DNA from 3 places in the Photorhabdus aballayi genome. Region 3 is predicted to be linked to each of the others. Evidence: predicted binding sites of a transcription regulator. Region 3 holds the regulator's gene; each other region holds the start of a gene.
What was found. Region 3 encodes CRP, which controls carbon source genes, mostly activating them, when cyclic AMP is high. Its sites were predicted from a motif close to ATGTGANNNNNNTCACAT; they were not measured.
Positions count from the first base shown of each region.

Region 1 (10,602 bases), on a different contig from region 3:
ATCGTTATAACGCTCGCGGATTATGTTCAGAGCATATGCGACCAGACCATCAGGCAACTGATTGTTACTGGGCTTTCCACGACGTCGACTCGTCATTCCAAGCGGACCATCTTCTCGGTAACGCACCAAGAGATGACAGCACTAAATGGGTTAAAAGTGACATTACTATATTGGTGTAATAACCAAAGTTCGCCTAATGTATATTATGTTAAATATTGTTTGGAGGATGTTTAGTTCATAAACATTCATAGGCTACACTTGTAATTTTCCATGCAGCGAAATCCGAAGTCACATAGGGAGAGTTAAAACTTAAGTACAGGCACTCCCCTGTATAACGGTCCAAACAAACGCAGCATGCAGAGCGGTCGTAGATGCTGATGACAACGCTGAATGTTCAAATTTTAGGGTTATTTCCAAAATATTTCTTTATGGATGCGGGGTATAATTGATTATACATCTCACGAACCGACTCTAGACCAAACTCAGAAGCATTCGAGAAGATCCTGCCATTTATTATATCGGAAATCTGTGTGAGGCTCCCTCCCCCCACGTCTCAATTTTGGCGTAGCTTTTAATTGGTTGAAATGAGTTCATTACACTCGCAGAAATGTTCAACTAATTTATCCAGAATTCAAGTTAGTTAGCTTATTTAACCACCGATTGAAATGTGGGCATTGGGAACGAATTGTATCTAATCCAATATCACCGGCGATGATTGGGCCGTGTAAAGTCTTATGGTAATTGGGTACTATCGCCAAAATACGCTTAGATGGTGCAGTTTGTGGGCTATTATTAATATCTTCAGGGCTATCAAATTGAGCTTTGATGGTTTGTAATGCTGAAATGGGGGCGTTGTCATCAAGCCAATCCGCAAATTTTTCAGGTTGGCAAAACAACAGTGCTTCAAATTCATGTAATAACAGGTTGGGAATAAAATTAGTTTGCCCAATATCATTAGCGAAAGCTTGCTCTAGCTTAACTACCCGTTCGTTAGCTGCATTATCCTGTTGTTCATTATAATCAGGGAAATTAGTAGGCAAGCCATAGTAGTCAATTAATGTTGTGACGAATGCACTGGGATCTTGTCGACATAAGCGAGTAATTTGATATTTTACCTTACCGTAACTTGTAATACCGCCTTTCTGACTGGTACTCGTCTGAGCTAATATTGGCGTCAGATAGATTTGCTGTGCTACAAAATAGGGAGCTAACACATCCCGCACAAAAGTTTCCTCCGTTTGCCCCTCTACAAAAACATTGATACGGATCATCGCTGTGGCCTCCCGCCGAGTAAGTTTTTCTTCCATAATTCACCAAGGCTATAGTCTTCAAGCCATTCAGAAAGAAAGTCACTATTCAGACGCTTAAAGGTAGATGCCCCTTGTTGTTTGTCAACGATAATCAAATCATCAGCATCAAATTGATTAACCAGTTCGACTGACTGGGTAGAAATAATCAGTTGGTGCTTACTGCTGGCGTTTTTGATCAAACCAGCCAGTACATTAATAGCATAGGGGTGGAGTCCAAGCTCTGGTTCATCAATAATAATTGAACTTGGCATATAGTCTTCGGGTTGCAGTAACACGGTAGTCAATAAAATAAATCGTAAAGTACCATCGGACAATTCACTCGCTTTAAAGGGAATATCCTGCTCTTTCTCTGTCCATTCGAGTTGAATGTAATCAGTATTATCCGGGGTGGGCCGCAAGTAAAAATCACCAAAAAATGGTGCAACCATTTGAACGGTTTTGACAATGCGTTTGTAGTGCAGAATATGATTTTTTTGCAGACGATATAAGAATGCCGCTAAATTAGCACCATCTTCCCGTAAATAGTCATTATCATTAATACGATGAGTTTGTTTAACTCTGGCATTATCACTAGTATCATGGAAATGGTAACCCCTCCATCGGAGCATAGTAAGTAATGCGTAATCCTCAATGTTATGATGCTGAACGATCTGAGATTCAAAGTGTCCAGCACCAATATTATAATCCCCTTTGGTGTCCAAAAAGAGTGATTCATGTTGGAACATCATACGGTTATCATTTGTGGGTTCCAGTTCAAACTTATAATCATTGTGACCAAAATAAAGCTCAGCGCTTATAGACTCAGTTTTTTTACGACCAAAATGCAATAATGTGTCGGGGCCGCCCATTTTGCCAACAAGAGATTGTAAACGATGATCAAGTACAACGGCGATTAGGCGAAAAAAACTGATGAAATTGGATTTCCCAGCACCATTGGCACCAATGAGTACATTTAGACATCCCATTTGTAAATCACATTCTAAGATAGATTTGTAGCCTTTTATATTAATTTTTCTTAAGAAATTATTGTTGGTTACTGGTTTCATAATTTTGCCTTTTCAGCATTATGCGGCTCAAATATGCCCTATATTAGGGTAAATAATAGGTTAAGTATTATCTTGATTGCCAGGTTTGCGTCCAGTTCTTCCTCTAAAAATTTTTCCTTTGTGGAATACATTATCATTAAAATGATCCTCCTAATACACCACGCTTTGTGACCGCCACGACTGCTCTAATTGCTCTACTGGTTGGAACGAAAGTTGCTGGGCGAGATTCGCGCCTACTGAAAGACCGTGCCTCTGCACGGTGCATAAAAACATCTAGGGATTATCTTAAAAATTAGCAGACTTGTGGGATGTCCGAAATCATGACAAACATGCTGCCGACAGCAAAAGTTCCTGTGGAAAACAACATATTCGCGACACTCCCCTCACCGAGGTGATCCCACAGGGTCATCGCTACCCTTCTGATTTTGGATAAAGATATTTTGTGATCTAATTCTCTATTTAAGAAAAATGCCCACTAAATAAAAAGTGATTTAGTTCACGTTATTTTTATTTTTAGATTAATATTTGAGCGGATTGATTTTTCTACCTGAGTAAAATGTGATCTGAGCAATATAAATAAGGGATGAAGAAGAGAAAGTTGGTGATATTAATCACAAAAAAACCCGTGGTACGCATCCGAAAAAAGGCGTGATAAAGTGAAGGTGTTCAACAATCAACAGGCGTTATTTGGCGATAACGTCTACCAAACCTTATCTTTCTCGTACCACGAGGTTTTGTCATGGTAACATCAAATATCAAATTAAAGGTACAGAATTTTGGGCGCTTTCTCAGTAATATGGTTATGCCCAATCTAAGTGCTTTTATTGCGTGGGGGCTTCTCTCTGCCCTATTCATCCCGACTGGCTGGTACCCAAATGAAACGCTGGCGCGACTTGTCAGCCCTATGATCACTTATCTGCTCCCCCTGCTAATCGGCTATACAGGAGGCCGACTGGTCGGTGGCGAACGTGGTGGTATCGTTGGCGCTATCACAACCATTGGGGTCATTGCCGGCGCAGATATCCCTATGTTTATGGGTGCTATGATCGCCGGCCCATTAGGGGGTTTTGCTATCCGTCATTTTGACCGCCGGGTGGAAGGTAAAGTTAAAAGCGGTTTTGAAATGCTGCTGAATAACTTTTCATCAGGCATTATCGGGATGATCCTTGCAATACTTGCCTATCTAGCAATCGGTCCTCTGATCGCTGAGATATCAAAAGTTCTGGCTGCCGGTGTGAATGTAATAGTCACATATAATCTGCTGCCACTGACGTCTATCGTTGTCGAACCAGCAAAAATCCTGTTCCTCAACAACGCAATCAACCACGGAATTTTCTCTCCCTTGGGGATTCATCAGGCAACTGAAACGGGAGCCTCTATCTTCTTCCTGATTGAAGCAAATCCAGGTCCGGGGTTAGGTGTTTTGCTGGCTTACATGTTCTTTGGCCGAGGAAATGCCCAACATACTGCTTCCGGTGCGGCCATCATTCATTTTTTTGGCGGTATCCATGAAATCTACTTCCCGTATATATTAATGAATCCTCGCTTGCTGATTGCATTGATCCTTGGTGGCATGACAGGCGTTTTCGTCATGGGGGTATTCCATGCTGGATTGATTTCTCCAACATCTCCTGGCTCTATCTTTGCTGTACTGCTGATGACGCCGAAATCTTCTCTTATTGGTGTGGTTCTTTCAGTGTGTAGTGCAACATTGGTCTCATTTCTGGTGTCAGCCATTTTGTTGAAGAGAACCCGCAGCGGTGATGAAGACGCTTTGAGCCATACGACTCAGCGAGTACGTGGGATGAAAGCGCCCAATTTGGCAGATAAACAGAGGGAAGCTGTTCTGGCAGACAACCGTAATAAAAATTTATCTCACGTGAAAAAAATTGTGGTTGCCTGTGACGCAGGTATGGGGTCAAGCGCTATGGGCGCGGGCTTACTAGCGAAAAAAGTACATGATGCGGGGTTGGCTGACATTTTTGTTACCAACATGGCGATAAACGATCTGAAAGATGATGTGGATATCGTGGTAACGCACCGGGATTTGACCGACAGGGCGAAAATCTTTGCGCCGGGCGCCATTCATATCTCACTGGCCCATTTTCTGAACAGTCAGGTATACAGCGACCTTGTTACCCGCCTGATAGCAGAAAAGCACCCGAACGCGGCAAACGATGGCCGGATGGTCCAAACAATCGCTGCTGCCAACGATGAATATTATGACCCCGAAAATCAGGAAGAGTCGCTATTTACACTGAATGAGAACCATATTTACCTCAATCTGACTGCACAGACCAAAGAAGAAGCGATCCGTTTTGCTGGCAACAAGATGGTGGAAAGCGGTTATGTCGAACCGGACTATGTGGATGCGATGCTGGCAAGAGAAAAGCTAACGTCTACCTATCTGGGGGAATCTATTGCCGTTCCTCACGGCACGATTGACGCGAAAGATCAGGTGCTTAAAACAGGTATCGTGATTTGTCAGTATCCGGCCGGTGTTCAATTTGGCGAAGAACCTGACGAAATCGCCTGTCTGGTGATAGGTATTGCTGCTCGTAGCAATGAGCATATTGAAGTCATTGCCCACATTACTCGCACGCTCGATGAAGACGGCGTGATTGAGCGCTTGAGCAAAACGCAGAGTGTTCAGGAAGCGCTGGAAATCTTATCAGGGAAAGTGCAGTTTAAGCAGAGAGGTTAATCATGAAAGTGATTCATTTTGGCGCCGGTAATATTGGTCGGGGCTTTATCGGTAAACTCTTGGCTGATGCTAATTCAGATATGACATTTGCTGATATTGATCAACCGCTGGTTGACCAGTTGGCACATAAGCAGTGCTATCAGGTTCATATTGTGGGTAAAGAACATCGCGTTGAAAGCGTGCGACAAGTTAATGCCATCAATAGCACTGATCCGAAAACAGTGGAATACATTGCACGGGCTGACATGGTGACAACCGCCGTCGGCCCGCAGGTATTGGAGAGAATTGCCGCAACATTGGCAAAAGGCATCATACTGCGCAAAGAAACAGGTAATGACCAACCTCTGAACATTATTGCCTGTGAAAATATGGTTCGCGGAACCAGCCTGTTGAAACAGCATGTGCTGGCAGTTATTCCACAGGCAGATCATAAATGGGTACAACTGCATATCGGTTTTGTGGATTCAGCCGTAGACAGAATTGTGCCGCCGACAGATGCCGCTAACGATGAGTCTTTGGATGTCACCGTTGAAACATTCAGTGAGTGGATTGTTGACCGGACACAATTCAAAGGGGAAATCCCGGCTATCAACGGCATGGAACTGACCGATAACCTGATGGCATTCGTGGAGCGTAAACTGTTTACCCTCAATACTGGTCATGCTATCACGGCTTATTTGGGACAACTCTTCGGTCATAAGACGATTTGCGCAGCAATTAATGATCCTCAGATTCGTACCATTGTTAAAGGAGCAATGGAAGAAAGCGGACGAGTGTTAATCAGGCGTTATAGCTTCTCCCCTGATAACCATGCGCAATATATAGAAAAGATACTGAATCGCTTTGCTAACCCTTATTTACAGGATGATGTAGAACGCGTCGGGCGTCAGCCGATACGTAAGCTCAGCCCAGAGGACAGGTTAATTAAGCCGTTATCAGGGACTCTGGCGTATCATTCGGCGAACGATAACCTGATTACAGGCATTGCTGCGGCTTTGCATTTCAGGAGTGATTCTGATCCGCAGGCTGTAGAAATGAGAAGGATAATTAACGAGCAAGGTATAAAACAGGCAGTTCACCGTATTTGCCGACTGGATGTCCAGTTTCCTATTATTGAGCGTATATGTAGTGAATATCAGCGCTTAGGGGCACTTATTCGGTGAACCCGGTAATCAATTTCTACACTTAATGAAACTGTTAAAACTCACTTCATGGCTACAGAGAACAAGGTCGCTGTGAAGTGAATAATCATCATGGAAAATAGACAAAAAACAGAAAACCAGCTACTCGAACGGCTTAACAAGCGAACCGAGGTCAAGCCATTTATTCAGGAGGTGATCCACCTGATAACGGGAGCTATTGACCAGTTGATGCTAAAAGTTTTCCGTAAAGATGATTATGCCGTGAAATATGCGGTTGAACCGCTCCTCCAGGGAGATGGCCCGCTGGGCGAACTGGCAGTCAGACTTAAATTGGTTTATGCGCTTGGCGCTATTTCCCGTGAAATCTATGAAGACATCGAACTTTTTCTGGCTTTAAATGCAACGTTACAACAAGAACAGCAGCGCTATGAATTTACAGATGATGAAATCCTCGGTCCAGTCAGGATGCTGCACTGCATGGGGGTTTTACCTGAAATGATGCGCTTTGACCAGCCAGAGGATGTGATTGATCAGCAATTGATTGATTTACAAAAGTACCGATATAAACAAATGGTGCGTTCTTCTTTGGTGCTGGCAGTTACGGAATTAGTTGCCGAAATTTTGGATACGGGGGAGATTGGAATAGGAATTTGAAGCTCGGCTCTCCAAAGTGGACAGAGCATCGCAGCAGGATAGATGCTCCGTCTCAATAGTATGTTGCCACCCTCCTCTCCTACTTTTTTGGATGAGCACACTGGTATTTTTTTGAGGCTCATGTTTGATGATTAACCTTTAAAGTAAATTTGTTTTTTATATGAAAATATAAAGAGTGAATTTATTATGAAAAATAAAAATGATGTTTCTTGAGAATCAAGAATGTTTTTATTGGGTAGTCACATAATTATGATGAGAGTACTTATTCAGGAATATTACAGTTAATATATATAGCATTTGAAGGCAATAATTATAAAAATAATTTTTTATCATAATTATTATGAAAAATAATGAAGGAAAATGTTTTCTGTTAATCTCATTAAGAGCATCCAGAGTCAGGATAGTTGACATTATTATCAGAAAATTCATCCAGAGTGAATGAGTAAAATATAAACGCATTTCTTTTTGTCTCAATTATCAGCGCCAAATTTCCATCATTTAAGATAGCCCTAGATTGCTACATTTATAGATTTTAATCCCCATAAATATGTGAGATAAATCATAGATTCCAAAGAAGTTAAATATACTGATATTCAAGATAGTTTCATGGAAAACTATAGAAAAACAAATTGTCATTATATATTAGATTTGCCATTTTGGGTTTCTGGTACTATTATGGTAAATGGAAGTTAGGTCTCCAACCTAATTCAACCTAGGATGAAAAATATAAGCAGTTTTTGAATTTTAAAATTGTAACATCATCGATGTGGTGATTTAGATTTTGCGTGCATTATCACATATGATTTTGGTAAATAATACGTTTAAATATGTAAATTCTGAAACTATTTAAGGAGAGTTTTATGTTCAAGAAATTATTAACAGTTGGGGTATTAGCTGCGAGTATTGCATTAACTGGAGGAATTGGAACAGCATTGGCAGCGAGTTGTCCGGGACAGGATGTAAGTGTAGCTGGCGCCGATAGTTCGGGCTTGAAGTATTCTAGAATTGTTGTTAATCCTTATGACAATTTTGCTAATGTATTTACTCGGTATGAGTCTAGTGTTGGTAAAACGATTAAATGGTATTTTAAAGGGCGTTATGGATCTTGTGATTATAATGGAAGTACTGCTTACGCCGCTTACTATGAAGGTAGAGAAGTTTAAAATTCTACCGAAAAGCCTCTTATTAAAGGCTTTTTAAAACACGAATAATATAGATAAAAATATAAGCAGTTTTTGAATTTTAAAATTGTAATATCATCGATGTGGTGATTTAGATTTTGTATACATTATCACATATGATTTTGGTAAATAATACGTTTAAATATGTAAATTCTGAAACTATTTAAGGAGAGTTTTATGCTCAAGAAATTATTAACAGTTGGTGCATTAGCAGCAGTATTAATTGGAGGAATTGGGACTGCATCGGCAGCTGGAGCGACATACAAGTGTGGAGATCGGTATATTACTGATAAGCTTATTGTGGGTAATACCATGTGGGTTGTTAATCCTTATAATGGTTTTTCAAGAACATTTAGTTATAATGGGAGCACATGGCATTTTAAAGGACACGTTAGAGCGTGTGACGGCGGCAAATGGGCTGGTTACTATGAGCGTTAGTAGGTAAAAGATAAGATCTTACCGATCTAGTTGGATATTTCCAATACATTGACAAGCCCCGTTTAAAATAACGGGGTTTTTGCTTTTATCATGAATAATAATATTTCTTGGTTTTCCTTTATTGGTTACGTTGTTTAAATCAATCTATCTAAATACCAATAGATTTTTACTGAACAGATTTAGCCTTCGAAGAAGAATACCTTATCCATAACGCAATAAATACCAGAATAATAAAAAAGACTGATACAGATAGAGTAAGTTCCTTAAAAATAAACCTGCTTATATTTATCCCTGATCCTTCACAGGATAAAAATAATGCTACAGGGCATGTTAAAAAACCTGAGATAAACCCAATACCAATCAGGTGGTAAAGTTTTCTTTTGTTATTTTTTTGAATAATAGGGTCCAATTTTTTCTGATATCGCCAGTACTTTATGGTCAGGTACAATAACCCTAACAATGAACTGAGATGCTGTAGAATTTTATATATACTTATCCCCTGCTCGTTGGTAATGGAATGAAAAACGCGGAACTGTAATAGAGGAATTAACTCGACAAAAAAACCGTTATCGTGTGTGAATGCATCCCAGACAATATGGGTTACCGCTCCGATAAACAACGATAGTACAAAAACAACTCTGTCCTTATAGCCCTGTTTTTCATAACGAACAAAGGGTATTGGGAAAAGGACGGATAAAGGATACGACAATAGGTGTACAATCAAAAATATCAATAGACATAAAGGAAATGCGGTATAAAACCATCCGGGTAAGTGATGCGCAGCCGTTGCAACATCATATAATCCAACAGAGTAAAAGAAATCAGGAGATAAACTACCCATAATTAGCGCAGGCAAATTCAATAACCTTCCCCCCGGAAGATTTTTCAAAGGAAAAACGGCTGCTGGATGTGAAAATGTCCACGGCATTACGAAAAATCCTGAAACAAATGTTAAAGTAGTTACCGACTTCGATTTCAGATTTATACCCTTCATCTTTCAAGCTGCTGCTTTGTTGGCTGCTTTCACTCACCCCAGTCACATAGTTATCTATGCTCCTGGGGATTCGTTCACTTGCCGCCGCGCTGCAACTCGAAATCTATTAGGTATAGAACCTTTAATCAAAGTCGGTAACTCGTTTGTTTTTAAATCTAAGCGTCAGATTGGGTCTGAGCTATTACATTTCAGGTGATACTAAGACATTATGTTTTTTTAGTATCTCCTTAACTCTATCTTTAGGAATAGAAAACGAAGTATTGCCATTTCTCCCAACCATTTTTTTGGCTGCAATCATAGCATTAATTATTGCTTCTTCTGTTGCGTTTATTGTTGCTTCATACAAAGGATCTAGTTTGTCATTTGCTAGCATTTTTATTGTTCTTATATCCTTTCTAGAGAAAGCATCACTATTTGCGGTCGAAAATGCAATAAATATCTCACCGCTCGTATTCCTGGCTACCCCACCTACTTTTGCCAGCCCCAGAGATACTCTTTTAGCTATTTTTTCTAATTGGTGAGGTGCTAATGGCGCATCTGTGGCTACCACTGCTATTATAGAACCGGCATCCTTTATCTTTTTCTTATCTCCATGATATATCGGGTTGGGATCCTTTATTTCCTTACCAACCGGAATCCCAGAAATAATCAGGTCATCCCGATCGCCAAAATTGCCTTGAACAAGAACGCCAACAGTATATCCTCCATCTTTCTTATCCAGAATTCTTGATGAAGTACCTGTGCCTCCTTTAAACTTAAAAAGGTTCATTCCCGTTCCGCCGCCGACATTACCCTCTTCTATCGCGCCTGATTTAGCGCTATTCAACGCATGATATACATGTTCTTTTTTTACATGCATACCGTTTATATCATTCAATATTCCATCCCACGTTTCTGCAACTACAGGTAATAACCAAAATAAATCATCTTTTAGTGGTGATGTTAGATTATTATCAATCATCCAGCTAATTGTTGAGTCTCTAACAACACCAACACTGTGAGTGTTGGTTATTAATATTGGCGTTTCCAGGAAACCACTTTCTTTGACCCATTGATTGCCGGTCATATCTCCATTTCCATTTAAAGAGAATGTACTAGAAAATACCGGGCTAAATTTCTTTCCTCTTGGTAAT
Region 1 is NZ_JAPFCD010000066.1:641-11,242, forward strand. It holds partial or broken gene OO184_RS21705 (transposase family protein) at 1-141, opposite strand, end outside; gene OO184_RS21710 (DUF4276 family protein) at 621-1,307, opposite strand; gene OO184_RS21715 (AAA family ATPase) at 1,268-2,356, opposite strand; gene OO184_RS21720 (PTS mannitol transporter subunit IICBA) at 3,096-5,060, shown strand; gene OO184_RS21725 (mannitol-1-phosphate 5-dehydrogenase) at 5,063-6,223, shown strand; gene OO184_RS21730 (MltR family transcriptional regulator) at 6,314-6,856, shown strand; gene OO184_RS21735 (hypothetical protein) at 7,717-8,019, shown strand; gene OO184_RS21740 (LCI fold-containing protein) at 8,215-8,475, shown strand; gene OO184_RS21745 (DUF4184 family protein) at 8,642-9,403, opposite strand; gene OO184_RS21750 (DmpA family aminopeptidase) at 9,651-10,602, opposite strand, start outside.
Region 1: OO184_RS21720 (PTS mannitol transporter subunit IICBA) is a predicted target of CRP. The motif match lies at 2,841-2,858, and genes of this name have one in related genera.

Region 2 (10,602 bases), on a different contig from region 3:
TCCTGCTAGCGCCGCTGTAATAGCTGTCACTCCCGCACCACAGCCTAACTCCAAAAAAGAGCTATTTCGTGCATAAGGAATATTCCGGGTAAAAATACCGGTGGATTGGAAATGAGTGGGAGGGAACACATTTTTATGAATGTTAAATAACCTGCCCATACATTCAAACTCAGAAATATCGGAGGACTCAGCGAGAATCAATTTTTGTTTTATAGCGTCGATAACCGGTTTTTCATAAAGATCTTCATTCACTGTAATTTACCTTCTCTATTATTAATGTTAACTATTATTAATGTTAATTAGTGGGTATATGGCGAATGATTTTTAAAATTCCATTTGGAATTTCTTTATTTCTTTCATATTCCTCAAGAATTTTAGGCAGAAGGTCCCTTAATCTGCGTTTCAAAACCTTACCGGTTACGCCAATGGGAATCTGATCGAAACTATTAACAACAATAACAATATATTCTCCAATAGCATTCCCTATTTCATTATTTTCCTGCATGAGATGAAGCGTTTTGTCTGTAACAAGATCGACATCCTCCGTTAATTTCTTACTCAATAGAACCAATGCGACTAATGTTATTTTTTCATTTTCAGCACAGGGTAAATTCAATCCTATAATTGTTGCATCATAGACACTTTCGATTGTCTGTATCGTCTCTTCCAGTTGCAGGGTATACAACGAGCCGTCAGAGGTTTGAACAACATCAACCACACGATCAATTTGATAAAAAACATTGTCTTTGCAATATCCGATATCTCCGGTCAAGAAATACCCATTTCGCCATGCGTCGGCGGTTTTTTGGTTCTGCTTCCAATAGCCAGAAGTAATTGTTGGTGAACAGACAGCGAGCGCTCCAACACGTCCTGGCGACACTTCATCACCAGAAGTCATGTCCAATATTTTGGCTGTAACGATATCAACGGGACGCCCAATTGAACGAGACGGTGCAATTCGATCTGTCGTGGATACACTTTGAAACAGAGCCATACCAAGCTCTGAACTTCCAAATGCATCGATAAAACGTGCGCCCGGCGAACCCACCAGTAAACGGCTAATGTGACTCTGATGGGCTGCATCACCCATGCTAAACCATCGCCGTATTGACGGGAATTCAGCATACGATACCTCGCGCTCCAGCAAAGAAACGTAGCTTTTGGGAAACGCAACAACCGTTGTAGGAGAAAAATCTTTTATCGCTTTCCTTACCGGTTCGCCCTCCTGGCTACTGAGTACATAAGTTGGGAGACCGTGCAATATCGCTGTTTCAAGATGACTAATAGCAGAGGAGTGAGACTGCGGCAAAACGGTCAGCAAACGCTCATCTGGTGATTCGACAAAACGCCCAAGTCTGGCGCGTTTTCCCATAAAGAATTGACGATGTTCAAATTTTACTGCCTTGGGTATGCCCGTCGTACCAGAAGTATGGCTCAACATAAGTAATGTTGTATCCACCGGAATATACGGCCGCCAGGAAGGCAAGTTATATTCCACCTCGGTATTGAAATTTGAAACATTGAGAATTTCACATATATCACCGGCATTCCGTAAACTCTTTATCAGTGAATTATTATTAAAAGAAGATTCATCGGTGACGAGTGTATTAAAACCGTTCTCTTTGATGTAAGCGATGCCGGTATCCGACGGCATCGCCGGATTAATTAACGCAATTGTTGCGCCAATACTCGTGATGGCAATGTAATGCAGAAATGGACTAATTCCATCTTGCACACAAACAGCAACCACATCCCCGGTTTTAATCCCATTAGCTAAATACCAGCCCGCAAGCTCACGTCTAATATTTGCCAAGGTAGCTAAGCTGAATTGTTGGATATTACGTTGACTGGCAATAGTTATAGGTTTATCTGTAAAAATAAAATCCACAGTCGGGGTACGACTTAGCGATAAACAGCGGTCGAGAAAATTACCGCTACCTAACATGTTATCATTACGCAAACAGACTAAATCACGTTCAGATAAAAGGGTCGTTACGTTTGGAGCTATCCCGATATTACTTTGATATATCTCATTTAGCATCGCCATCCGAACACGTATTACTTCTTCACCAAAAGCCATAACTTCTGCTTTTCCGCGAGGATTTCCTTCAATCATGCGATCAATAATTTTCCTCATCACTATGGCATGCTCTTCATCCTCCTCAACATGGATTTTGAAGAAATGCAATGCGTCATCAGGCGCTTTCATTGCTCGCAATGCATCTAAAATTGGGCCATAAATTAAAGGCACGATCGCCTCAGCACCCAGGCACAGCGCAGCGAGTCCCTTTAAAGAATTATTACTCCGGCAATGGTCAAACATAGTGTTAATCAATTGCTGAGTGCTGCTAAGAATCGGGTGACTTTTAGGAACCGCATTAATTGCCGCCATCGCCTTTTTATATAATTCTACGTGAGATATCTTTGCAGCATCAGTTCCTGTTAGTTCTTCCAGCAAATTATGAGAAAGAAGCGTAAAATCATTTTGATCAACTAAGTTTCCCATCAACGAACACAGATATCTGGTGAAATATTGTGAATAGTACTGGTGCTGGATCATGAATTTTCTTAGTAAATTCTGGTTGGCTTTCCCAGAACGGCAAGCCGCCAAAAATACATTGGTATTAATTTCTTCCAATACATCTTTAGAAAAAATGTCTTCCCATAATGGTGATAAAGAATAACCTGTTGCTTTTTTAGGTTCGTTTTGAGTATTGATAACGAGTTCCATGATAAACCCTTTTAGTCATATTCAACTGCGTGAAATCTATGATATACAGGCTTTTATCAAGCCAAAGATATTGACTCTGAATTTATACATTCATATAAATGGTGAAGCAGGGATTGTGGGTTGAGATTTTGAAAAATATTTCTGCCAACACATAATCCGCAAGCTCCAGACGAAATAGCGGCTTTGGTATTATTAATCAGTATTTCGTCAGACGTTTTTTCTCCCCCGGCGAAGAAAATCTTAATATCAGAACCATGAAGATCCACGATTTCTGAAATAGCGGATTCAGAGTCAGGGAAACCTATTTTTATTGCATCAGATCCCAGTTCAGTGACAATCCTTATAAGATGGTGCAGCCTTTCCATCTTTATTTCTGACGATTTGGAAACAACTTTGTCATATAGCATTGTGAGTACAGGAAGCCCCGCTTCATGCGCGATGTCTGTGACAGATCCCAATATAGATAAATTATGTTCGAAATTTGTTTCAGTGAAATTTACCTGTATAGAAACAGCATCCACACCAAGTTGAAGAGCAGCTTCTATGCTCGCCACTAATATTTTAGTATCCGGTGATTCTGATATCGTTGGCATGCCGCTCATATGAAGAATAATACCAGTCGAAGGGCGTAACATTCCACGCAGAATGAGTTTTTCCAATATTCCCTTATGGGCCAGAACAGCGCTCACATAGTTGCTATTGATCCACGATTCAACCGCATAAACACTTTGTAAACCAGAGATTGGCCCCATAGTTAACCCGTGATCAATCGGCACTATTAATCCTCGGCTTGATTTGGGAAATAACAATCTGCTTTCTCTTAATTTTCTTCCGATGTATCCCATAATCATCACCTACTTTTCAATAATAGATTCATTAATTTTAATGCCAACATGACGACCAGGCTCTGTAATATAACCAAGCACCTTGTCTCCAGGTTTAAGTTCAGAGATGTTTAAAGGTTTTGCTTCGCTAGAAAAAATTCTCACATGCCAATCATCTTGCATCAAAACATTCACCCGTTTATTCCCTGGAAATTCTGCTTCAATTAACCGAAGAGGGCGTTGTTCTATTTTTACGCGACCAACCGTTATATGCCGTACTTCACCCTTTGAGTTGACCGCCATGACTGATGAGCCGGCTTTTAATTCACTCATATAATCTGTTCGGTTATTAAAGTTATATACATAGGCGTGTATTGCTCCGGCATTAATACGGAATGGTCTCAGTTCCATATAGGGCAAAAAGAATACTTCCGGGCAGCACAACAGGGCGCCTTGAGAAGTACTACCTACCAGCATGCCTTCGTTCTCGCTGAATAACGTGGATGTATCAATACAAGCCCGATATCCCATACCGACAGGACGACTTTCTGTAATGATTCCGACTTGTAGTTGCAGTGATTCTTTTTTGTTATATGATAAACGATCGATAAAGTCGCTCATGACATCATGTTTATTGGGTGAGAAAATAACGCCTTCCGCGCCATATTCCATAACGCCATAAGAGACGATTGCATCATCGACATCATCAGGATTGCTAATTTCTTTTAATAAAATAGTTCCGGTAGACTGTAATGATGCAATGACCAGCTCAAGAGGAATATTGGTTGGATCACGAAAAAGAATCCAAAGAAAATTGAATTCCATTCCTTCATTGATTGTTTTAAGAAGACTATCTTGATCATCAACATAACTTTCATAACAAGTCGCAATAGACTCTGCTTTAAGTTTCTTCAAAGTGGCTATGTCATTGGAACAAATACATTTATTTGAGTTTGTATTAGAAGGTTTAAATAAAGCGAAATGTTCGCTCTCTTTAAATTTATTAAGTTCTTCATGGGTTCTCACTTTCAGAACTATTTGCATTCTTTTGGGTATTGCATTAATGAAAGTTGAGATATTATCTGGATATAAAACTATACCACTATAAAGAGAATTTATGACCCTGATGAAAATACTATCGTCTGGCCTCTGGGCTGACAATTTTGCAGTGTCAAACCAAATTACTGGCCCATTTAAATCTTCACGCTTAGAATTATACTCTTTGCCTGGACTGTTTAATCTTATAGATGCTCTTTTAGCGATTATTTCAGACGTCTCAAAATTTCCAGATGCGATACTAACTGCCTCTTTGGGTACGCTAACGATATTTTTGCTCATATTAAAAATCCCCTGTGAAATACAAGATAATTTCTTCAAATAGTAATTTTTAAATGAATGACAATAAGTTGTTGTCATATCTTCGGTTTTTCTTGTGTTGATAAACACCCAAACTTTAAATTTTTTATTTAATAATATTAAAATGGTGTGTGATAATATCCTCCTGAAAGTGTTTTTTTATTATTTTTCCAATGTGAGGAAATGTGCGGGGAAATTTCACCCTGTTTACAAAGGTAATAGAGAGTGTCGGCATTTCTCCTGATGATAAAAGAAATTTCTTAAATTACAGAATAATGAATATTCAGTAATGTTATTATTATAAATTATTTTAGTTTCATTATTATTCGCTTCTGTAAAAAAGCGATCATTTATTAATATACTCAGAGAATAGAAAAACCATTTATATCCGTCCTCTTTTAAGTTGCCTCTTTGTTGGCTGCACTCACTCCGGTCACATCGTTAGCTATGCTCCCGGGAATTCGTTCCTTTGCCGTCGCGATGCATCTTGAAATCCATTGGGTATACTGTAAATCAATTATTTTTCTATTTACTTTCACTGTGAGATTTTACTTTACCCAATAAAATAAACACTAACATTGCGGTAATCGCTGCCGCTACTGCAAGTGCAACGAATTGATATCGAAATGCTTCTTCGTATACTTTATGCAGCAATGATTGATCTAATGAAGGGAAAATGGCAACCGCATTACTTAGATCGCTCATTGCAAGCCGTGTGGATATTTCAGATAAAATATCAGCCGGAATAGTGCTTAATGTACTTAAACCTGAAGATATACGCGCAGAGAGAATAGCGCCTACCACCGCCAATGCGATTCCATCTCCCGCTAAACGGACAGCATTGAAAATTCCAGTCGCCATACCCGCTCGCTCTTTAGGAACGACACTCACCGCCAAACCGTCCATCAATCCCCAAGGCAGGCCAATCCCAATTCCGATAACCAACATTGGCCATAATCTTTCCGCCGTTGTCGCGCCGGAAATCCCATAACCTAGCCAGAATAAGCCGCCAGCGGCGATGATAAGCCCCATACCTGAAATAACGCCGACATTAATCCAGCGAGCTAATTGACCGGCAATAAAGGGGACTATTAGTAAAGGTGCGGACAAGGTGATCATCATTTGGCCTGCTTCAAATGCGCTGTACCCTTCGACACCAATAAAACGTGCCGGCAATATAACGAGCAAGACAACGTAAGCATACGCTGGCGCGATAGCAAGAAGTTGCACACCGACAAAGCGCGCATTGGCAAATAACGAGAGATCTAACATAGGTCTTGAACGCTGTCGTTCAATAATAATAAATATGATGAAAATAATAATGGAACATATCAGTGTCGCCAGTACCGTACTGTCTCCCCATCCTTTTTCAGGCGCCAGAATGATTCCATAAGTAAAAGCGGCTAAAGATGAGGTAAATGTTATTGCGCCGGGCCAATCTAGCCCTTCTGCGTCGGGATCGCGCGTTTCTCGTGCATAAATACTCACCAATATACTGGCAACTAATGCCACCAAAGCAGGTAGCCAAAAAACCCAAGGCCATCCTAACGAGTCAATTAGCAGTCCTGCCAAAAAGGGACCAAAAGCTGCTCCGGCCCCAAATGTTGTGCCAATCAGGCTGAAAATGCGTGTACGTTGATGACCATCAAATTCTTGAGTCAATGCTGCCATTGAACCGGCAAAGGCCGCCGCTGCTCCCAATCCCTGTATAAGCCGTAAAATATCAACCCAAAAAACGGACGGCATATAAGGTATCGCCGCAGTAACAACAGCAAAGAGAAATAAACCGAATAGCCAGAGTTTCTTGCGTCCGTGAGTGTCGGCTAAGCTACCCGCAGCCATTGTTGCACTGCCGTAAGTAAGAATATAAGCATTAATTATCCAACTGAGTTCTACTGCGCTTCCACCAAGCGCTTTGTTGATTGAAGGCACCACGACCGCAGGTCCTGCAATGCTCAAAGGAATAACAGCGGCGGTAAGACAGGCAGTCAAGACCAGCGGTGCTTTATTTGCGCTTGATCCTATATTTATTTGAGATTTCATCACCATTTCGATTTTCTGCCCTGAGTACGTGTGGCTTGTCGCTGTATAGCAGCTAGAGCAAGATGTATTTTATTTCATACTACAGATTCACTAATGGCAGATAAATAGGCCTATAATCATTTCTGAAGTGACTATTTTGTCATTAATTGTGATCTAAAAAAGCCCAGGAAACCCAGATGAATAGTTTGAGTAGATTCATGATTTTCATTCGTGTAGCCGAAGCTCGTAGCTTCACAGCCGTAGCCAATCAACTTGGGCTATCCCCTTCGTCTATCAGTAAAAGCATCTCCCGGTTAGAAGAGAAATTGGGGGTACGTCTGCTCCAACGCAGCACTCGTAGCGTCAGTTTAACGTCGGAAGGCACTCTATTCCTTGAACGTTGCAAACGTATCTTGGACGAAATCACCTCGGCAGAAAACGAATTATTGAGTTCTATCTCTGCGCCTCAAGGCCGTTTGCGGGTGAGTCTGCCACTAGTCAGCAGCCTGATGCTACCCGTATTGTCAGCCTTTACTGTGCGTTATCCACAAATAGAATTGGATTTGGACTTTAGTGATCGACTCGTTGATGTCATTGATGAAGGGTTTGATGCTGTGGTGCGAACGGGAGAACTCAATGATTCACGCTTGATGAACAAACGTATCGGATCTAGCCGTTTTTTATATGTTGGCGCTCCCAGTTACTTTGCACAATACGGTAAGCCATCACAACCGAAAGACTTACTCCATCATGCATGCTTAATGCACCGGTTTCCAACGACAAATCTTTTGGAGAAATGGCCGCTATGCTTAGGAGAATCTGGAGTAGATATACATCTTCAAGCAAAGATGACCTGCAATCATATCGAAACACTACTTTACATGGCGCTTCAAGGCCACGGCATCGCCTGTTTGCCTGATTTTACTGTTAAGCAAGCATTAGCTGACGGTACGTTATTGACCGTATTGGATAAATGGTCTGATACGTCGAGTACTTTCCGTGTTCTATGGCCGTCTAACCGCTGGGTCCTACCTAAAGTTAAAGTTTTTGTCGATTTCATGGTAGATAACTTATTCCCACAAGAGCGATAGAAATATTGATCAAAAATTTAATCCACATCGCCTTTAATTTCGCTCGATAGTTTGCTTAAAAAGTCAATCAAATATTGGGCGTTCGATTGTGCGAGCTTCTTGCCCTCTGTGGTGTTCATTTTTCCAGGGAGCTTAAGTAGCTTTGTCTGAAAGTGATCGATTGTATAGGATTTGTCATCCAAAGGGCGATTAAGTGCAAAGGGATCATCATGATGAAAAAGCCCTTGGCCGAGCATACCCGCTATGTAAAATACTCTGGCGAGTCCAATGGCGCCTAATGCATCCAATCGGTCTGCATCTTGGAGTATTTTGGCTTCTATGGTTTCTGGAGTTAAGTTTGCACTGTAGCTATGGGTTAGAATTGCGTGTTCTACCGAACTATAAAGTTCTTTTGGGAATGCTGGAAATTCTGTAGACAGAATCCTGATGGCTTCCTGTGCTGCAAGTTTTGAGGACTGTTTTTTCTCTGGATGATTCTTTGGTAATGACACGATGTCATGTAAATAACTTGAGGCAATGATAACTAAAGGATCACCTCCTTCTTTCTCCATGATTCTTTTCGCGTTATTTGCGACACGGATCAGATGCCCAATATCATGGGCGTTATCATTAGAGTTTGCGAGTCGATGTTTTAAAAACTCTTTCAGATGTTCTTCTAGAATATTAGCTTTCATTATTTTCACCTACTTGAAGGTGTAATATGTCTTCTGTTATCTGTTAGTATAGTTGAAATGCAGTAGAAGAATAACTAAATATTAGTATCTAAGGCGTTAATGGGAATTTATTAACCGTTGTAGGTTGGATGTTATTAAGTTAATTATTCTTGCACGATTGTTTAATGGTTATTTGAAAATAAATTGCTATCTCCATAGAGGAATGACTCGTAATTTAGACATGAGCTTATTTACTTAGATTTATCTTTGAAACATTACTTCGCTGCTTATCTATAGATGTGAATATATATAGCAGATTGGTTGTCTGCGGATCATAACCACCACACTTTAATTGCGCTTACCTGATAATTATTTCTTAATTGTTGATTATTTTGCCATTCCAAGATTAGATTATCTATTGCAGATTATCTTTGTAATTTTATGTGATTTACATCACATTTATCATTTTTTTATTGCTTTTTTCTGTAGATATTTGTGATGTCAATAGCTTGTTCATTCCGATGACTGAGTATAATCAGCGCCGACTCATCGTCAGTGAACGATTTACGTTCAACTGACATATTTAATTTATTATTAAGTGAACAGGGATTCTTCCAATGCAACTCCTTATGAGCCTGGTCGGGATGGCAGTGCTGATCTTGATCGCAGTACTCTTTTCCAGTAATTATCGTGCTATTAAACTTCGTACTGTCGTTGGCGCCTTTTTGATTCAGGTCGCTATTGGCGCTTTCGTACTTTATGTTCCCGCAGGTAAGAAAATATTAATGGGTATGTCTGAGGGAGTTTCCAGTGTTATCCAGTATGGTCAACAAGGAATGGATTTCATTTTTGGTGGATTAGTTTCCCCCAAAATGTTTGAACTGTTTGGCGGCGGGGGATTTGTTTTCGCCCTGCGTGTACTGCCTATTATTGTTTTCTTCTCTTCATTGATTGCTGTGTTGTACTACATCGGTGTTATGCAGCTAGTGATCAAAATATTGGGTGGTGGTCTGCAAAAGATTCTCGGCACTTCACGTACAGAATCTTTGTCTGCGACAGCGAATATTTTCGTGGGCCAAACTGAGGCGCCGCTGGTTGTTCGCCCTTATATTGCTACCATGACTAAATCTGAACTGTTTGCGGTCATGTGTGGCGGCTTGGCATCCGTTGCGGGTTCGGTACTGGCTGGCTATGCATCAATGGGTGTTCCTTTGGAATATCTGATCGCAGCTTCCTTTATGGCGGCGCCAGGCGGCCTGTTGTTCGCTAAATTGATGGTGCCTGAAACTGAAAAAACATCTGATACCGTTGATGCAATGTCACTGGTTGCGGCAGAGGAACGTCCTGCTAACATCATTGATGCAGCCGCCTCTGGCGCCGCTTCTGGTATGCAATTAGCCTTGAACGTCGGTGCGATGTTATTGGCGTTTGTGGCCCTGATTGCATTGTTAAATGGTATTCTCGGTGGTATCGGTGGTTGGTTTAAATATCCACAACTTTCTCTTGAGCTGATGTTGGGTTGGGTTTGTGCGCCGATTGCTTACCTGATTGGCGTGCCGTGGAATGAAGCAACAGTTGCGGGTTCTTTCATCGGTCAAAAACTGGTTGTGAATGAATTTGTCGCCTTTATGAATTTCGGTGAGTATTTGAAACCGGATGATGAAGTTGCGGCTGCGGGCTTGCAGGTGTTGTCAGATAACACCAAAGCGATTATCTCCTTCGCATTGTGTGGTTTTGCTAACCTTTCTTCCGTCGCTATCCTGCTAGGTGGTCTGGGCGGTATGGCGCCTAACCGTCGTGGGGATGTTGCTCGTTTGGGGATGAAAGCCGTTATGGCGGGCACACTATCTAACTTAATGAGTGCAACTATCGCCGGTTTCTTCCTGGCTCTGTAACGTTGTTGAAATAGGCAGGTGGGATAATCC
Region 2 is NZ_JAPFCD010000013.1:77,446-88,047, forward strand. It holds gene OO184_RS09390 (methyltransferase domain-containing protein) at 1-252, opposite strand, end outside; gene OO184_RS09395 (AMP-binding protein) at 296-2,731, opposite strand; gene OO184_RS09400 (class I fructose-bisphosphate aldolase) at 2,788-3,507, opposite strand; gene OO184_RS09405 (3-dehydroquinate synthase II domain-containing protein) at 3,586-4,893, opposite strand; gene OO184_RS09410 (MFS transporter) at 5,437-6,960, opposite strand; gene OO184_RS09415 (LysR family transcriptional regulator) at 7,131-8,024, shown strand; gene OO184_RS09420 (phosphohydrolase) at 8,042-8,698, opposite strand; gene OO184_RS09425 (NupC/NupG family nucleoside CNT transporter) at 9,307-10,572, shown strand.
Region 2: OO184_RS09425 (NupC/NupG family nucleoside CNT transporter) is a predicted target of CRP. The motif match lies at 9,119-9,136, and genes of this name have one in related genera.

Region 3 (10,602 bases):
GTACCCCATTACTTAAAGTGTAAGATGAAAAGTCAATATTTTTTCCATCACCAAACTCTTTTTTCAGGTGTCTTACCGCTTTTTTCCCTAAATACCTTTCGGTTAATTTTAGCGATAGCCCTTGTTGATCAGAGCAATATTTTCCTTTTTTATCACAAACCACCCCTTTTTCCGGGAAGAAAATGTTGGCAGTTTTAGTAACAGCCAGCGTGGGGAAGGATAGTAAAAAAAGAGATGCTATAATCAGTTTTGTCTTCATAACAATTACCTTTACTTATTGAATATCGGAATAGAGCATATGTTTTGTCGGGTATGAGAGTAAGTTGATTGAGGAAAAAGCAGCCATTGATTTTGTTGTACTATGCTACAAATATTGATGTGCTATGATAGCCGCCCCGTTGTCGCGAGGCCGTTTTACCTGGAGCCAGTTGTGCAGGATAAACAAATTGCAGGAGTGGCAGGGCAACAAATACAGCGATAAAAATGAGTAGGATAGACTCCTATGTTACTAATAATAGATAACTATGATTCTTTTACATATAACTTATATCAATATTTTTGTGAATTGGGTACAGATGTTTTAGTTAAGCGCAATGATGAATTGCAACTTGAAGATATTGAGAGATTGATGCCTACTCATTTGGTGATTTCCCCAGGCCCTTGTACCCCAAATGAAGCAGGAATTTCTCTGGCTGCGATTTCTCATTTTTCGGATAAATTGCCGATTCTTGGTGTTTGCCTTGGACATCAGGCAATTGGGCAGGCGTTTGGCGCTAGCGTGGTAAAAGCCAGGGAAGTGATGCATGGAAAAACTTCTGCTATTCACCACAATCAGCAAGGTGTGTTCAAAGGGCTTAACCGGCCATTAACTGCGACTCGTTACCATTCGTTGGTGATTGCCGCAGAGACATTACCTGCCTCATTTGAAGTCACCGCATGGAGCCAGCATAATGGCAACGTCGATGAAATTATGGGCATTCGTCATCGCACTTTACCGCTGGAAGGGGTGCAGTTCCATCCTGAAAGTATTCTCAGTGAACAAGGTCACCAGTTACTGAGCAACTTTCTGAGATATTAACCAGACACCGATAATTTCTTCATTTATCCATCTTTTTCATTTGCCCATCTTTGATTTTTTATGCATATTCAGTGAGTATAATTTCACTTCTGAATGGCGTATATATAAAAAACGGGTGGGAAAATGAAGGGACATACCGTAGTAGATAGAAGCACATACGATCAAGTTATGTTGCCAATTTATTCACCAGCGCAGTTTATACCGGTGAGAGGGCAAGGTAGTCGCGTATGGGATCAGCAATGGAAAGAGTATATTGACTTGGCAGGGGGAATTGCTGTTATAGCTTTGGGCCATTGTCACCCTGCGTTAGTGGATGTTTTGCAGCAGCAAGGGGAGAAACTTTGGCATATCAGTAATATTTTCACCAATGAACCTGCTTTGATTCTGGCGCAGAAACTGATTGATGCGACTTTTGCTGAGCGGGTATTTTTTGCCAATTCAGGAGCGGAAGCGAATGAAGCGGCATTTAAGCTGGCTCGTCACTATGCCATTACGCGTCACAGTCCCTATAAAACCAAAATTATCGCATTTCATCAGGGTTTTCATGGTCGCACCTTATTTACTGTCTCCGTGGGTGGTCAGCCAAAATATGCTGATGGTTTTGGGCCAAAACCCGCGGATATTATTCATGTGCCTTTTAATGATTTAGATGCAGTGAAGGCCGTCATAGATGACCATACTTGTGCTGTTGTATTGGAGCCGGTTCAAGGAGAAGGGGGAGTCACACCGGCAGCACCGGCATTTATTCATGGGTTGCGTGAGCTTTGCGATAAGCATCAGGTGTTGTTGGTGTTTGATGAAGTGCAAAGTGGGATGGGGCGTACCGGTAAGCTATTTTCTTATATGCATTATGATGTTACGCCGGACATCATTACCACAGCAAAAGCATTGGGAAATGGCTTCCCTATCAGCGCTATGCTGACGACAGAGAATATTGCGTCTGCGATGATGCCGGGAACTCACGGTACAACTTATGGCGGTAATCCGTTGGCTTGTGCAGTTGCAAATGTTGCTTTTGATATTATTAATACGCCAGAGGTTCTGGAAGGCGTTGAAAAACGCCATAGTTTAATAGTGAATTTTCTGAATGATATCAATCAGAAATATTCGATATTTGGTGAAATTCGTGGAAAGGGTCTGCTGATTGGTGCGGAACTCAAAGCGCCGTATCAGGGAAAAGCTAAAGATATTCTGCAACTGGCGGCTGCAAATGGCTTAATGTTGTTGAGTGCGGGTGGTGATGTACTGCGTTTCACGCCTTCGTTGATTATCAGTGAAGAAGAGCTTGCTCAGGGCATGGAACGGTTGGAGCAGACAATTAGTCAGTTGGTGTAATTAAGCACAAGAGAAATCAGCGCAGGATTATGCGCTGATTAATCAAGCGTTAACGTGTACCGTAAACAACGATAGTTTTACCGTGTGCGGAGATCAAGTTTTGATCTTCTAGCATTTTCAGAATACGACCAACTGTTTCGCGGGAACAGCCAACAATCTGACCAATTTCCTGACGCGTGATTTTGATTTGCATTCCGTCCGGGTGGGTCATTGCATCTGGTTGTTTCGCCAGATTCAATAAAGTTTGGGCAATCCGGCCAGTAACATCCAGGAAAGCCAGATTACCGACTTTCTCAGAAGTTGTTTGCAAACGGTTTGCCATTTGGGCAGATAAACGCATTAAAATATCCGGGTTTACCTGAATCAGTTGGCGGAATTTTTTATAGGAGATTTCAGCCACTTCACAGGCGCTTTTGGCCCGTACCCAGGCTGTACGCTCTTGCCCCTCTTCAAATAATCCAAGTTCACCAATGAAATCCCCCTGATTTAAATAGGAGAGGATCATCTCTTTGCCTTCTTCATCTTTAATCAAAACCGCAACAGAGCCTTTTACGATGTAGTAAAGCGTCTCTGCTTTTTCGCCTTGATGAATAAGCGTACTTTTAGATGGATATTTATGAATATGGCAGTGTGACAAAAACCATTCAAGAGTCGGGTCTGTTTGTGGCTTGCCGAGAACCATTCGCTTCATCCTCTGTTGTTATCGCTGCCTAAATAACACGAGAATCTAAAAGTTTCTCGTCAGGCTGGCTTATAAAGACACTAGCTTAACATATTAGTTTGTTGAAAAACCGACAGATAAGGGTTTTATATAGGTTATCTGAAATTTGAACCTTACGTATTGAGCTTAACCTATATATACCCGGCCCGCTTCTGTTTTTAACACAGGAAAAGGCTTCTGTCTTGTCTTGTATTGTTTCAGCATAATAAACTGCTCATTAGATTGCCAGTTTAATACTGAAAGAGTAGGCTTGGATGCAAAGAACGACTTAAGAGGTATTTATGCAAGCGCGGGTAAAATGGGTTGAAGGATTGTCTCTTTTGGGGGAGTCATCTTCTGGTCATCAGATCATGATGGATGGTAATGCTGGCGATAGAGCGCCGAGCCCAATGGAAATGGTATTAATGGCAGCCGGTGGTTGCAGTACGATTGATGTAGTTTCTATTTTACAGAAAGGCAGGTACGACATAAGAGATTGTGAAGTAAAATTAACTTCCCAACGTCGTGAAGAGGCGCCACGCTTGTTTACTCATATTAATCTGCATTTTATTGTTACGGGTAAGGATTTAACAGATAAAGCGGTTGAACGTGCTGTCATGTTGTCTGCGGAAAAATATTGCTCTGTTTCATTGATGTTGGGGAAATCAGTTGAAATTACCCACAGTTTTGAAGTTAAAGATATAGATTGATAAATTATTTCTTGATCAAAAAATAACAACAGGTAACTAATATCTCAGTTACCTGTTTTTTTAACTGAATAATATAAGATGCAAATTTTAAGTGCCGGATTTTCTAAATTTATCTCAGGCGCTGATTAACAAATCTTTTCCCCTTCCAGCAGTCGCTGTACCAATGGCGTCATAATTAATTCCATTGCTAATCCCATTTTTCCGCCGGGAACTACGATGGTATTAATGCTTGAAACGAATGAGCCTTGTAACATTGCTAGCAAGTATGGGAAATCAATTTGAGTCAGATCACGGAAGCGGATGACAATGAAACTTTCATCCAATGATGGAATGGCTTTAGCTGAAAATGGATTGGATGTATCAACGGTAGGGACACGTTGGAAGTTGATATGTGTTCGTGAGAATTGTGGCGTAATGTAGTTGATATAATCATCCATAGAACGCACGACGGAATCCATCACGGCTTCCTGTGAATGCCCCCGTTCTCCGGTATCGCGGATGAGTTTCTGTATCCATTCAAGATTGACAATCGGCACGACGCCCACTAGCAGATCAACATGACTGGCGACATTATGCTGTGGTGTGACAACGCCGCCGTGCAGACCTTCATAAAACAGCACATCGGTCTGCTTAGGTAAAGATTCCCACGGCGTAAATGTACCGGGGAGCTGGTTGTAAGGGACGGCGTCGTCATAGGTATGGAGGTACTTGCGCCGGCGGCCTTCACCGGTTTCACCATAGTCAATCATGGTTTTTTCCAGCATGCCAAAATCATTGGCTTCTGGCCCAAAATAACTGATATGTCTGCCTTGCTCCTTGGCTTTACGGATTGCGGCATCCATTTCAGGACGGGTGTAACGGTGGAAACTATCTCCCTCTATCTGTGCTGCGCTGATGTTAAGTTGCTGGAAAATCTTACGGAAAGCTAAACTGGTGGTGGTAGTTCCGGCGCCACTGGAGCCGGTAATTGCAATAATCGGATGTTTGGCGGACATACAGTAAACTCCATAATATTAAGGATGGAACATTTTTTTTGGCACAATATTGATGCTCTCATGCAGTTCAGACCACACCAGCATAACATCTCCCCGTTCCAACTGACGGCGTATGTCAGCGACCTTCTGCTCCAGCGATTTTTCATCTTCGCCATAGTCAGTGCCTTCCCGCAGGACAAAGCTCTCTATCAAATTTAGCAGAGTTTCTGGCTCCAGTTGTTGCCACGGAATAATCATTGTGGTTGCTCCAGATAAGATGACAGCCAACTTGGGATGCGTTGTTCCAGCCACATTTGTGGTTTCTTCAACGAACCGCTGACAAAGCCGACATGTCCACCATATTCTGTCATTTGGTATTCAATATTTTTAGGTAACATTTTGAGATCAGGGACAACTTCCGGCGCCATAAAGGGATCGTCTTTAGCATGAATAATCAGCAGCGGCACAGTAATATCAGGCAGACGCGGTAGAGCGCTGCACTGGCGGTAGTAGTCCGCTGCATTTTTAAAGCCGTGGATTTTTGCGGTCACAATTTCATCAAATTCTCGAATATGTTTCAATCTTTTTACCTGAGACAGATTGATAGGGAGTGAGCCGGGGTAACGTAACAATTTACGGGTGGCATTACGTTTCAGGCTATTCAGTAAATAGCGTTCATAAACCTGAGAAAATCCTTTTTCTATCCGCAGGGAACAGGCTTCCAACATCAAAGGGGCGGAAACAATGACGGCAGCATTGATCTGGGCGTTGGTTTTTTCTTCTGCCAGATAGCAGGCTAGCATATTACCGCCGACTGAATAACCTACGGCTGAGGTGGGTGCATCACCGTAGGTCTGTTTTAACCAGCTCAGAAAATAACGGGCATCGCTTGTTTCGCCAGAATGATAGAGACGTTTTTGGCGGTTCGGTTCACCACTGCACCCGCGAAAATGCATGACAACGCCAAGCCAGCCTTTTTCTTGGCAGATATGAAGCAAACCGTGGGCATAAGGGCTGTGGAAACTGCCTTCCAGACCATGAAACAGGATCAATCGTGGCTTGTGTGCTGCGGTGGCGGGATCTTCACTCCATGCCAGATCAACAAAATCGTTATCTGGTAAATTAAGCCGTTGCCAATATGGTTGCAGTTCGGGATACCGCCGCACCAGACGCGGGAGTAGTGTCTGCAAATGCGGATTACTGGCTCCGGTTAGAGGACGAAAGATATCAGTCATAATGGTTTCGAGTTAAATTGATTAGTTATCTTGTATGGTGAATAACATACTGATATTTTCTGTTAAAGGGAAACGCCATTATTCAGGATGAAAGGTAACTCTTCATGACAGCAAGCCTGATTTTTTCATTAACAACTTTTTTGTTTATTTCTGCCATTACGCCGGGTCCAAACAACATGTTGCTGACTTCATCAGGTGCTAACTTTGGCTTTATCCGCTCTTTGGGATTGCTCTTTGGCGTTGTTCTGGGCATGCAGACGATTTTATATCTGGCTGCTTTCGGAATAGCGACATTGCTGTTGATCTATCCTGCTATTCACACCGTCATGAAAATCGCAGGTAGTCTCTATTTGCTATGGTTAGCATGGAAAACGGCAACAGCCAGTTACCGGCGTCTGGATGTCAAAGATAGCGCGGTTATCAAGCCGGTGCGCTGGTATCAAGGTTGGTTATTGCAGTTTTTGAATCCGAAAGCTTGGCTGATGGGGTTGGGGGCTGTTGGCAGCTACAGTATTGCCGGTGATCACTACCTCTATTCCATCATCGTGATCAGCATTGCGGTGATGTTTATTAATTTCTTGTGCGGCATGGTGTGGACGGGTTTTGGTTCGTTGATAGGGTCGTTGCTCCGTAGTCGCAATGCTTGGTTTATTTTCAATATTATAATGGGCATATTGACGGCAACTTGTGTGCCACTGATTTGGCTTGGGTAATTTAGTCAGCTAATTGCGTTTTTAGTTATAGAAAATATTATTTTATTCTTTTTTACTTTGGCAAATATCTACAACACTTATTCTGACGTACCTCGTCTTTTTATGACATTGGAGGTGTTTAAGTGGGTAGATCCGCTCTTGTAGTTTATCTTTTTTTTCTGGCGTTCTTGCTATTGATTCCTGCTGTTCAGGCGAACCGTCAGCAAGTAACGATTGCTTATCAAACTTCACCAGAGCCAGCAAAAGTAGCCCAATATAACGGCGATTTTGCCCGGCAATCTGGTGTTGATGTGCAATGGCGGAAATTTGACAGTGGTTCTGCTGTGCTACGAGCGTTAGCTTCTGGTGATGTGCAGATAGGCAATATGGGTTCTAGTCCATTAGCGGTTGCTGCCAGCCAAAAATTGCCGGTAAAAATTTTTCTCATTGCTTCCCAGTTAGGGCAATCAGAAGCATTGATTGTTAATCAAAAAATCACTGAACCTACTCATCTTATCGGCAAACAAATTGCTGTTCCTTTCATTTCTACTGCCCACTACAGCCTGTTAGCCGCATTGCGTCACTGGCAGATAGATCCAAAGCTAATCAAGATTATTAACCTACAACCACCAGCAATTGTTGCCGCGTGGAAGCGTGGTGATATTGATGGCGCTTTTGTCTGGTTACCTGCCGTGAATGAATTAGCGGCAACAGGCCGTGTACTGACTGATGCAGCGCAAATTGCCCAATGGGGATCGCCAACGCTGGACGTATGGGTTGTTCGTAATGATTTTGCTGAACAACACCCTGAATTGGTCACGATGTTCGTGAAAAGTGTACTGGATGAAAATCAGCGCTATCTGACTTCTCCTGAAAAATGGCTGGCAAGTAAAGAGAATATTACTGCGGTGTCGAGATTGAGTGGTTTATCGGAGGACAAAATCAGTCAATGGATACTCACCAATCGTTATCTGAACGCTGATCAACAGTTGAATTTATTAAGGTCAGAAATGGCGAAAGTGATTCGTGATACGGCTAAATTTCTGCAACAGCAAGGTAAAGTTTCACAGGCTGCTGATAATTATCAGGATTATGTAACAGATAAATTTGTCAGGGAGATTGTTGCGTCAACCATGACAGGAGGGAACGATGTTACAGATTAGTGGATTAACGGCTAAATATCAGGACAAAGAAGTGCTTCGTGATATTAGTTTTGATATTACCGCCGGGCAATTTGTGGTGATCCTTGGGCCATCCGGTTGTGGCAAAACAACCTTATTGAATCTAATTGCGGGTTTTCTCACGCCTTGTTCCGGTGATATTTGGCTGAATGGTAAACCAGTAACTGGCCCCGGCATAGAACGTGGTGTGGTGTTTCAACATGAGGGATTGATGCCGTGGCTGAATGTGTTGGATAACGTGGCGTTGGGGCTGAAATTTGCTGGTGTGCCTAAGAAACAACGATTGCAGACCGCTCGTCAGATCATTCATCAGGTTGGTTTGAGTGATCACGAAGATAAATATATTTGGCAACTGTCTGGCGGGCAGCGACAGCGGGTAGGTATTGCGCGTGCATTGGCGGTGGAACCTCAACTATTACTGCTGGATGAACCGTTTGCTGCGCTGGATGCTTATACCAGAGAACAGATGCAGGAGCTGCTGCTGACTATCTGGCGTGACAGTAAAAAACAGTGTCTGTTGATTACTCACGATATTGAGGAAGCCATATTCATGGCAAATGATCTGTATTTAATGGAATCTTCGCCGGGAAGAATTGTTGAACGGATTACCCTCGATTTTGGTCAACGATTTGCTGATGGGGAATGTAGCCGCAGCATTAAATCTGATCCTAATTTTATTATCTGCCGTGAATATGTGCTGGAACGCGTGTTCAGATACCGGAGGGTTTTGGTATGAACCTTTATCAAGAGCGGGAAATCGGAGTAGTGACCCTGCTGAAAAATAGTAAAAGACGTTTTGAACCGATTCCTGTTGGGGTGCTATGGCGATTGGTTACCGTTGTTACTTTATTATTTATCTGGTGGCTGGTGACAACATTTGGCTTGATTGAATCCGTATTATTACCGGCGCCGGGTCAGGTGGTACATCAACTAATGACCGCAGCGAGTGAACAAGGGTTTATGGGGGCGACGTTATGGCAACATTTAGCAGCCAGTCTGAGCAGAATGTTGTTGGCTTTATTAGCCGCGGTAGCCATTGCTATTCCGGTAGGAATAGCAATGGGGCTGAATGAAAAAATTCGGGCGGTGATAGATCCTTTGATTGAACTATACCGACCTGTTCCACCATTAGCTTATTTACCCTTGATTGTTATCTGGTTTGGGATTGGAGAAACCTCAAAGGTTTTACTGATCTGGCTAGCAATTTTCGCGCCGGTTACCTTGTCTACCGTGGTGGGGGTACAGAATGTTGAGCAAGTGCGAATAAGAGCTGCACAGGCGTTGGGCGCCAGTCGCTGGCAATTGTTGAAACACGTTATCTTTCCTAATGCCTTGCCGGAGCTATTGACAGGTCTGCGTATCGGCCTTGGTGTTGGTTGGTCGACTTTAGTCGCCGCAGAACTGATTGCCGCCACACAAGGGCTAGGCTTTATGGTGCAATCGGCGGGTGAGTTTTTGGCAACCGATATGGTGGTGGCGGGTATCATTGTCATTGCATTGATTGCATGTGGCTTAGAGTTAGGATTGCGGGCCATTCAACGTCACTTAATGCCGTGGCATGGAGTAAACCGTCATGAATGAACGTCTGAAAATTATCCCATTAGGACCTTATATTGGCGCACTTGTGGAACAGACCAATCTCACTAAACCGATGACAGATATTCAGTTTGAACAACTGTATCACGCGCTATTAAAGCATCAGGTATTATTCTTTCGTAATCAACCTATTACGCCAATACAGCAACGTGATTTGGCCGGTCAATTTGGTGATTTACATATTCACCCGGTTTACCCTCATACACCAGAAAGTGAGGAGATTATTGTTTTAGATACCCATGACAACAATCCGCCTGATAATGATAACTGGCATACGGATGTGACTTTCATTGAAACACCACCGATGGGCGCGATTCTCGCCGCTAAAAAAGTCCCGCCGTTTGGTGGAGATACGCTGTGGTGCAGTGGTATCGCTGCGTTCGAAGCATTGTCAGAGCCTTTCAAAACATTGTTGATAGGACTTGAGGCGGAGCATGATTTCACTAAATCTTTTCCTGAACATCGGCATCGCAGTTCTCAAGAGCTACATCAGCGCTGGTTAGCGGGTAAAGAGAAGAACCCGCCTTTGTCACATCCAGTTGTCAGAACACATCCTGTTTCTGGTCGTTTAGCGCTGTTTGTTAATGAAGGCTTCACCACCCGGATTGTTGGTCTCAGTGATAAAGAGAGTGAAGCGATTTTGAACTTTCTATTTGCTCATGTTACTAAACCTGAGTTTCAGGTACGTTGGCGCTGGCAGGAGGATGACATTGCTATTTGGGATAACCGGGTGACTCAACACTATGCTAATGCGGATTACCTGCCTCAGCGCAGGATTATGCACCGAGCAACGATTCTGGGTGACAAGCCACGTTATTTTTGTGAGGTCAATGAAAAAGTTCATTCGCTATCATCAGGTTAAATCGACATTTTTACTGCCAAATAGCAGAGTCATGACAAAGCCGCTGATATAAGCAACCACTAGCCCGGCGGCATACACTGCCATTCCGACAAAAATACCACTGTTTGAGGTCATCAGTGGCAGTGCTACCAATCCAGATGGACCAAGAACCGTATTCAGCCCAACAGGTAATCCCAAATAAGCCACCAAACCGATAAAGAAACCCCCGGCGGCACCGCCCAAACAGGCGGTGATAAAGG
Region 3 is NZ_JAPFCD010000050.1:6,329-16,930, reverse strand. It holds gene OO184_RS19510 (YcgJ family protein) at 1-259, opposite strand, end outside; gene OO184_RS19505 (aminodeoxychorismate synthase component II) at 503-1,078, shown strand; gene argD (bifunctional acetylornithine/succinyldiaminopimelate transaminase) at 1,202-2,413, shown strand; gene crp (cAMP-activated global transcriptional regulator CRP) at 2,463-3,095, opposite strand; gene OO184_RS19490 (OsmC family protein) at 3,416-3,823, shown strand; gene OO184_RS19485 (phosphoribulokinase) at 3,949-4,818, opposite strand; gene OO184_RS19480 (YheU family protein) at 4,837-5,055, opposite strand; gene OO184_RS19475 (hydrolase) at 5,052-6,032, opposite strand; gene OO184_RS19470 (LysE family translocator) at 6,137-6,745, shown strand; gene tauA (taurine ABC transporter substrate-binding protein) at 6,868-7,887, shown strand; gene tauB (taurine ABC transporter ATP-binding subunit) at 7,874-8,641, shown strand; gene tauC (taurine ABC transporter permease TauC) at 8,638-9,486, shown strand; gene tauD (taurine dioxygenase) at 9,479-10,363, shown strand; gene murP (PTS N-acetylmuramic acid transporter subunit IIBC) at 10,355-10,602, opposite strand, start outside.